DNA from 2 places in the Pullulanibacillus sp. KACC 23026 genome. Region 1 is predicted to be linked to the other one. Evidence: a T-box and tRNA genes for the amino acid it is inferred to sense, from the RefSeq annotation. Region 1 holds a T-box; the other holds one or more tRNA genes.

The links. A T-box is a leader RNA that pairs with one kind of tRNA and senses whether it is charged. The one in region 1 lies ahead of serS (serine--tRNA ligase), so its partner is inferred to be a tRNA-Ser.
Region 2: it has a tRNA-Ser gene. The T-box ahead of serS (serine--tRNA ligase) is inferred to sense a tRNA for this amino acid. The anticodon was not compared.

The regions. Positions count from the first base shown of each region.
Region 1 is NZ_CP119107.1:4,783,159-4,787,571, forward strand. It holds gene PU629_RS22380 (HD domain-containing protein) at 30-584, shown strand; gene cspD (cold-shock protein CspD) at 803-1,003, shown strand; gene serS (serine--tRNA ligase) at 1,050-2,339, opposite strand; T-box leader at 2,392-2,613, opposite strand; gene pdxT (pyridoxal 5'-phosphate synthase glutaminase subunit PdxT) at 2,698-3,276, opposite strand; gene pdxS (pyridoxal 5'-phosphate synthase lyase subunit PdxS) at 3,368-4,252, opposite strand.
Region 2 is NZ_CP119107.1:4,497,880-4,502,292, forward strand. It holds rRNA gene PU629_RS20850 (16S ribosomal RNA) at 1-1,477, opposite strand, end outside; tRNA gene PU629_RS20855 (tRNA-Ile) at 1,674-1,750, opposite strand; tRNA gene PU629_RS20860 (tRNA-Gly) at 1,765-1,838, opposite strand; tRNA gene PU629_RS20865 (tRNA-Arg) at 1,846-1,922, opposite strand; tRNA gene PU629_RS20870 (tRNA-Leu) at 1,934-2,019, opposite strand; tRNA gene PU629_RS20875 (tRNA-Lys) at 2,059-2,134, opposite strand; tRNA gene PU629_RS20880 (tRNA-Gln) at 2,139-2,213, opposite strand; tRNA gene PU629_RS20885 (tRNA-Asp) at 2,219-2,294, opposite strand; tRNA gene PU629_RS20890 (tRNA-Glu) at 2,311-2,385, opposite strand; tRNA gene PU629_RS20895 (tRNA-Ser) at 2,404-2,494, opposite strand; tRNA gene PU629_RS20900 (tRNA-Asn) at 2,500-2,574, opposite strand; gene PU629_RS20905 (hypothetical protein) at 3,687-3,830, shown strand; gene PU629_RS20910 (SprT family protein) at 4,000-4,413, opposite strand, start outside.

The DNA of each region.
Region 1 (4,413 bases):
TAACTTGAAAAAGGAAAGGAGCTTTCCCTATGGGCGGATTAACATTAATTGACGAAGCGATTGCCTTTGCAGCACGTGCTCATCGTAAGCAGGTTAGAAAAGCGACTGATACCCCCTATATCACTCATCCCTTTAGTGTTGCGATGCTACTAGAACAAACAGGATGCGAAGAAGAACTGGTCATAGCCGGTCTTCTCCATGATACGCTAGAGGATACTGAAACGACTGAAGAGATGATTCAGGAACAATTCGGAGAAGACATTTTAGAAATGGTTAAGGGATGCAGTGAACCCAATAAGAGCTTGCCTTGGGAAGAGCGAAAAAAACAGACCATTGATTCTTTAAAAACAGCTCCTAAGTCGGTCTGTATCGTCACCTGTGCCGATAAACTGCACAATTTAAGAAGCCTGCAAACAGATATTAAAACTCATGGAGAGTCTGTCTGGGAACGTTTTTCACGTGGAAAGGACCAACAAAGATGGTATTATACATCTATTTTAACGGCTTTACAGATGCGTATTCCTGATCATGCTCTTTTTGATTCTTATAAACGAATTGTTCATGAACTTTTTCACCATTATTGACAAATTCAAAATCGTGTGATAAATTAAAATTAACCATTTTACTAACTCTATAAGCATGGAAGTAAGAATGAAGGACCTTCGGCTTTGAAGTGTGGACGTTTTTACCTCCACCGCTTTAGTCGGGGGTTTTTGGTTTCATACGTGTACTTATATGATTGTGGTAAATGGTTAGATCTTACGAAAGCGCAACAATGCGCCAGGTTTTAGGAGGATTTTACATGCAAAACGGTAAAGTAAAATGGTTTAACGCAGAAAAAGGCTACGGATTTATCGAAGTTGACGGCGGAAATGATGTATTTGTCCACTATTCCGCTATCCAAGAAGAGGGCTTCAAAACATTAGAAGAGGGCCAAGAAGTCAGTTTTGAAATCGTTGAAGGAAGCCGTGGACCACAAGCTTCTAATGTAACTAAACTCTAATAACTAAACTGATAAAGCAGCCCCTAATTGGGACTGCTTTTTTATTTTAGATCCATTTTGAAATGACAGTCTTTCCACCCATATAGGGCTGTAACGCTTCTGGGATCTTGACACTTCCATCTGCTTGCTGATAATTTTCTAAAATAGCCGCAACCGTTCTGCCAATGGCTAAGCCTGACCCATTCAATGTGTGAACAAATTCTGGCTTTTGTTTTGATTTTGGATCGCGTCTAAAACGAATATTAGCACGGCGAGCCTGGAAATCCTCAAAGTTACTGCAAGAAGAAATTTCTCTATAGGTCTCGTAGCTCGGAATCCATACTTCTAAATCGTACTTTTTCGCTGCTGTAAACCCGAGATCAGCGGTACACATACTCAAGACTCGATAGGGCAATCCCAATAATTGAAGAACATGTTCAGCATGCCCTGTCAGCTTTTCTAATTGGTCATAGGAATCCTCTGGTTTCACTAACCTTACAAGCTCGACTTTGTTAAATTGATGCTGGCGGATTAATCCCCTTGTATCTCGCCCTGCAGAGCCTGCCTCAGAACGGAAGTTAGCACTGTAAGCCGTAAACGCAAGCGGTAATTGATCACCGTCTAAGATCTCATCACGGTGATAGTTGGTCACAGGGACTTCTGCTGTCGGTATTAGGAAATAATCCTCCTCGCGAATCTTGAAAGCATCCTCTTCAAATTTCGGGAGCTGACCAGTACCTGTCATGCTGTCTCTATTAACTAAGTAAGGTGGAAGCATTTCCGTATAGCCATGTTCATCGGAGTGCAGATCCATCATAAAGTTAATAAGAGCACGTTCAAGGCGGGCGCCCATCCCTTTATAAAAAACAAAACGGCTTCCGGTTACTTTAGCTGCTCGTTCAAAATCTAAGATGTCAAGATTAGCGGCTATTTCCCAATGAGGCTTTGGTTCAAAATCAAAAGCAGGCAGATCGCCCCATTTACGTATCTCAACATTGTCGTCCTCACTCTCGCCAATTGGAACACTAGGATGAGGAATATTAGGTATAGTAAGCATGATCTGTTGAAGCTCATCTTCAACTGCTTTTAACTGAGTATCCAATTCCTTAATCCGGTCACCGACTTCACGCATTTCCACAATAAGGTCATCCGCATTTTCTTTATTGCGTTTCTTTTGCGCGACTTCTTGGGACACTTCATTCCGACGTGCCTTTAAAGCCTCCGTTTCTTTGATGAGCTCCCGTCTCTTATCATCTAACTCAGGAAACTTGGCCAGTTCACTGATGTCTTCTCCTCTTTTAGAAAGCTTCTCCTGTACCTCTGCAAACTGCTCTCTTACTAACTTAATGTCCAACATAATTGTCCCTCCATAAAAAATGATTCAAAATAAAAAAGCCCCCCATCCCTAAAAAAGGGACGGAGGACTCCGCGTTGCCACCCTGATTGCTAAACCGAAATGGGTTTAACCACTCATCTGGATAACGGTCCATTGACCGAAGAGGCCTACTCAATGTTCATTCGACACTCTTTACTCAGGGATGGATTCATAATGGATTCTGAGCGGTTTTCACCAGCCACCGCCTCTCTAGTAACAGAACCTTATTACTACTAGTTCCCATCATCGCTTTTAAACGTATTAGTTAAAAAGTAATTTACAGGATTTTATTAAAAAAATCAAGCTTGTCTACCAGATCAATGTTCTTATATTATGCGACTTATGCCTTTTGTTGTTCAACCATGTTCACAAAATACTGATGCATCCGATAATCATCTGTTAATTCAGGGTGAAAAGCAGCTGTTAAATAGTTCCCTTGGCGCGCTGCTACAATCTTATCCTCGTATTTAGCCAACACTTGAACATCAGAACCAACACTTAAGATATAAGGAGCGCGAATAAAGACGCCCACAAAATCATCCGCTACATCTTCAACCTTTAATTCCGCTTCAAAGCTTTGAACTTGTCTACCAAAGGCATTTCGGCGCACATCAATATCCATTAAAGCAAGATGGGGACCTTTTTGACCTTCAATTCGAGCAGCCATTAGGATCAGACCTGCACAAGTTCCAAAAATTGGGTTTTTCTTTGCAAAGTCTTTAACCGTTTCGAACAAGTTATATTGATCCATTAACTTCCTCATGGTCGTGCTCTCACCACCAGGAATAACAAGACCATCTAAGCCTTCAAGTTGATTGTCACGCTTTACAATAACTGTTTCTGCACCAGATGCTTCAAGAGCTCTAACATGTTCACGAACCGCTCCCTGTAAGCCTAAAACACCAATTTTAACAGACATCTTTAATCATCCTTCTTTATACGGGTCACCTATTTCATTAGGCTTGAACAATTTTTCCAAATCCTAATTGGATATCTCTTGAGCTTACTTATTAGTGGCTTCGATCCTGCATGCGATCGCTTGGCGCTAATGTTGACATTTCAAGCCCCTTCATAGGTGTTCCAATCCCTTTTGAAAGCTCTGCAATTAAAGCATAGTCTTCATAATGAGTCGTTGCTTCTACAATGGACTTAGCGAATTTCGCTGGGTTATCTGATTTGAAAATACCAGATCCAACAAACACACCATCAGCACCTAATGCCATCATGAGAGCAGCATCAGCAGGTGTTGCGACACCGCCCGCTGCAAAGTTAACGACTGGAAGACGACCCGCTTCACGAATTTGAAGTAAGATTTCATAAGGGGATCCCGTTTCCTTAGCAAATACCATGAGCTCATCTAATGACATTGTCACAACTTTACGGACTTCGGCATTAACCATGCGAAGATGGCGAACAGCTTCCACAATATTTCCTGTTCCTGGTTCACCTTTAGTCCGAAGCATAGAAGCCCCTTCCCCAATTCGGCGTGCTGCTTCACCAAGGTTGCGGCAACCGCAAACAAAAGGGACAGTGTATGATTTTTTATCTAAATGATAAACATCATCAGCCGGTGTTAGCACTTCACTCTCATCGATATAATCGACACCCATAGCCTCAAGGACACGTGCTTCAACAATATGACCAATACGAGCTTTGGCCATAACTGGAATAGAAACAGCATTCATAACTTCCTCAACGATGCGCGGGTCTGCCATACGGGCTACGCCGCCTGCTGCTCGAATATCGGATGGTACGCGTTCAAGTGCCATGACGGCAACAGCGCCTGCTTCCTCCGCAATTTTTGCTTGTTCAGCATTAACAACGTCCATAATGACGCCGCCTTTTTGCATTTCTGCCATTCCACGTTTAACACGATCTGTACCGACTTGTGCCATTTATTCGTCCTCCTCAAAAACAATCCCTTTTTATGATTGTTTAACTATTATTTTTTAGCATTAAACGGTCCCTAGATAGTTCATTCTCTGACTATTAAGGATTTATCCATATCTTATAATAACCCAAAAGCCTGAAAACGACTAGGAAACTGATAGTTTTT
Region 2 (4,413 bases), 290 kb from region 1:
GTTCCTTACGGTTACCTCACCGACTTCGGGTGTTACAAACTCTCGTGGTGTGACGGGCGGTGTGTACAAGGCCCGGGAACGTATTCACCGCGGCATGCTGATCCGCGATTACTAGCAATTCCGGCTTCATGCAGGCGAGTTGCAGCCTGCAATCCGAACTGAGAGTGGCTTTATGGGATTCGCTCGACCTCGCGGTTTCGCTGCCCTTTGTACCACCCATTGTAGCACGTGTGTAGCCCAGGTCATAAGGGGCATGATGATTTGACGTCATCCCCACCTTCCTCCGGTTTGTCACCGGCAGTCACCTTAGAGTGCCCAACTGAATGCTGGCAACTAAGATCAAGGGTTGCGCTCGTTGCGGGACTTAACCCAACATCTCACGACACGAGCTGACGACAACCATGCACCACCTGTCACTCTGTCCCCCGAAGGGGAAAGCCCTATCTCTAGGGTGGTCAGAGGATGTCAAGACCTGGTAAGGTTCTTCGCGTTGCTTCGAATTAAACCACATGCTCCACTGCTTGTGCGGGCCCCCGTCAATTCCTTTGAGTTTCAGCCTTGCGGCCGTACTCCCCAGGCGGAGTGCTTAATGTGTTAACGTCAGCACTGAAGGGTGGCCCCTCCAACACCTAGCACTCATCGTTTACGGCGTGGACTACCAGGGTATCTAATCCTGTTTGCTCCCCACGCTTTCGCGCCTCAGCGTCAGTTACAGACCAGAGAGCCGCTTTCGCCACTGGTGTTCCTCCACATATCTACGCATTTCACCGCTACACGTGGAATTCCACTCTCCTCTTCTGCACTCAAGCTCCCCAGTTTCCAATGACCCTCCACGGTTGAGCCGTGGGCTTTCACATCAGACTTAAGAAGCCGCCTGCGCGCGCTTTACGCCCAATAATTCCGGACAACGCTTGCCCCCTACGTATTACCGCGGCTGCTGGCACGTAGTTAGCCGGGGCTTTCTGGTCAGATACCGTCAAGGCGATAGCATTTCCTCTATCACTTGTTCTTCTCTGACAACAGAGCTTTACGATCCGAAGACCTTCATCGCTCACGCGGCGTTGCTCGGTCAGACTTTCGTCCATTGCCGAAGATTCCCTACTGCTGCCTCCCGTAGGAGTCTGGGCCGTGTCTCAGTCCCAGTGTGGCCGATCACCCTCTCAGGTCGGCTACGCATCGTCGCCTTGGTAGGCTATTACCCCACCAACTAGCTAATGCGCCGCGGGCCCATCTGTAAGTGATGGCAGGACCATCTTTTACATTGACACCATGCAGTGTCAACGATTATCCGGTATTAGCTCCGGTTTCCCGAAGTTATCCCAGTCTTACAGGCAGGTTGCCCACGTGTTACTCACCCGTCCGCCGCTCGATCCACAACCATCACCCCGAAGGGATCTGGAAGTTTCACGCGCTCGACTTGCATGTATTAGGCACGCCGCCAGCGTTCGTCCTGAGCCAGGATCAAACTCTCAAAAAAGTGCAGTTAAAGCACTGCTGGCTTTTGCCGAGAACAGATCTCTTCTAAAAAGAGGTCTGTTCTCCTTAAAAAATATGTTCGTTTGATTCCTAGCGTTAAACTCAAAGTATGACTTTGACTGGCGCTTTTGGTTTTTGTTTAGTTTTCAATGTGCGAATAACCCACTATGAAACATTTAAAACAACATTTCATATAATGGTGGGCCTGAGTGGACTCGAACCACCGACCTCACGCTTATCAGGCGTGCGCTCTAACCAGCTGAGCTACAGGCCCATTAAATTAATAAATGGAGCGGGTGATGGGAATCGAACCCACGACCAGAGCTTGGAAGGCTCTTGTTTTACCACTAAACTACACCCGCATTATTATGGCGCGCCCTGGAGAACTCGAATCCCCAACCTTCTGATCCGTAGTCAGACGCTCTATCCAATTGAGCTAAGGGCGCATATTTATTTATGGTGCGGTCGAGAGGACTCGAACCTCCACGGGGTCTCCCCCACTAGCCCCTCAAGCTAGCGCGTCTGCCATTCCGCCACGACCGCATAAGCAGCACGATTAACACTTGAATATATTTAATAAAATGGTGAGCCATGAAGGATTCGAACCTTCGACCCTCTGATTAAAAGTCAGATGCTCTACCGACTGAGCTAATGGCTCGCAATGGCTGGCCCACCTGGATTCGAACCAGGGCATGACGGAATCAAAATCCGTTGCCTTACCGCTTGGCTATGGGCCAACAAATGGCGGACCCGACCGGGATCGAACCGGCGATCTCCTGCGTGACAGGCAGGCATGTTAACCGCTACACCACGGGTCCAATATGAATAAGTAAATGGTGACCCCTACGGGATTCGAACCCGTGTTACCGCCGTGAAAGGGCGGTGTCTTAACCGCTTGACCAAGGGGCCGTATATCATTGTACTACATGGCGGAGAAGGTGGGATTTGAACCCACGCACGGTTTAACCCGTCTACTCCCTTAGCAGGGGAGCCCCTTTAGCCACTTGGGTACTTCTCCATAAATGGCTCCGCAGGTAGGACTCGAACCTACGACCGATCGGTTAACAGCCGATTGCTCTACCACTGAGCTACTGCGGAATAATTTTAATAAATCGTAATTATTCTTAAATTTCAGTGTGGCCCCTGTCCCTTCCTCTTCTCGCTCAAACTAAGAAGCGTTATGCGTCGGGACAACTCGCAGTCTATTCTAAGAAGTAAACCTCGTCACTGAGCTACTGCGGAATAATTTTAATAAATCGTAATTATTCTTAAATTTCAGTGTGGTTCCTGTCCCTTCCTCTTCTCGCTCAAACTAAGAAGCGTTATGCGTCGGGACAACTCGCAGTCTATTCTAAGAAGTAAACCTCGTCACTGAGCTACTGCGGAATAATTTTTAATAAATCGTAATTATTCTTAAATTTCAGTGTGGTTCCTGTCCCTTCCTCTTCTCGCTCAAACTAAGAAGCGTTATGCGTCGGGACAACTCGCAGTCTATCTAAGAAGTAAACCTCGTCACTGAGCTACTGCGGAATAATTTTAATAAATCGTAATTATTCTTGAATTTCAGTGTGGTTCCTGTCCCTTCCTCTTCTCGCTCAAACCAAGAAGCGTTATGCGTCGGGACAACTCGCAGTCTATTCTAAGAAGCAAACCTCGTCACTGAGCTACCGCGGAATAATTTTAATAAATCGTAATTATTCTTAAATTTCAGCGTGGTTCCTGTCCCTTCCTCTTCTCGTTCAAACTAAGAAGCGTTATGTATCAGGACAACCAGTTAATCATTTAAGGCAGCGGTTTTTACCGTTAAACTTTAAATGCTTTTTGTTAGTTAATCAGTCTGTCTCTCGACAGCGACATGTTATATAATAACACGTCCGCTTTTTCGTGTCAACATCTTTTTCAAAAACTTTTTTTCAAGGTGTTTGTTCTTATGAACAAGCCCTCTTGATGCGACTTTTATAATTTAACACACCACCAGTTAATTCGTCAACACTTTTTTTGGACATTATTTAACAAGCCAGGATCATCCTTGCTAGCAAAGGGAAATTTACTCATTTGTAGTCCATAACTATAGCGTTTAGCGCGGTTTGCCTCCACTCATCCAACGCCTCTTATCTCATAAGACTGTTCTTATTAACATTCTTGCACTAAACTCGCTAGAAACGCTTGTCTCCCCTGTTTTATTTAACCTTTATAGAAAGAGATACTCAATGGTGATTCAGATGAATCATAGCTCAAGTCTGATAGATCAAGGTTATGATCATCTGATTCATTCCCATCTTGATCCTAATCCTCTTTTGAATTCGAGCGGCAATGACAACTTCATCACCATCAGAGATACGGAATCAACTTAACTCCCATATGCCTATCCATTTATTATTAATATGTCTAGAAGTATAAGCTTTCATTCACACTCATTGACTCAAATGATCAAAGGGCATTCCTTTACCTCTTATTTAGATGTGTCCCCTCTACTTGTTCTCTGAGTCAGGCATCCTCATTGACGCTACATTTCTGACGTTTTCAGCTTGATTGATCGGCCTCTTCCCTTCTTAATTTAGATTGAAGCTTTAGTCTGCCTCCGCATTTCCCGCACCTATAACGCTTCACATCCATTTGTCTCTTTCTAGGATAAGGCTGGGCACAGGATTTACAGGTATACAAGTATATCCATTTTGATTGGCGTCGGCTGCCAGGAACAGATTGACAGTAACGGCTTCCTCCAACCTGCTTTAGCAACGTCTTAAATTCTATATCTTGATGTTTATACCCTCTTCCTTCTATATGAAGGTGGTAATGGCAGAGCTCATGCTTAACTATTTTAATAAACTCTTCCATTCCAAAGAGCTCCAGTTGCTTGGGGTTAAATTCGAGGTTATGTGTACGTAAAAGGTACCGCCCTCCTGTAGTACGGAGTCTTGAATTAAATGTAGCTTG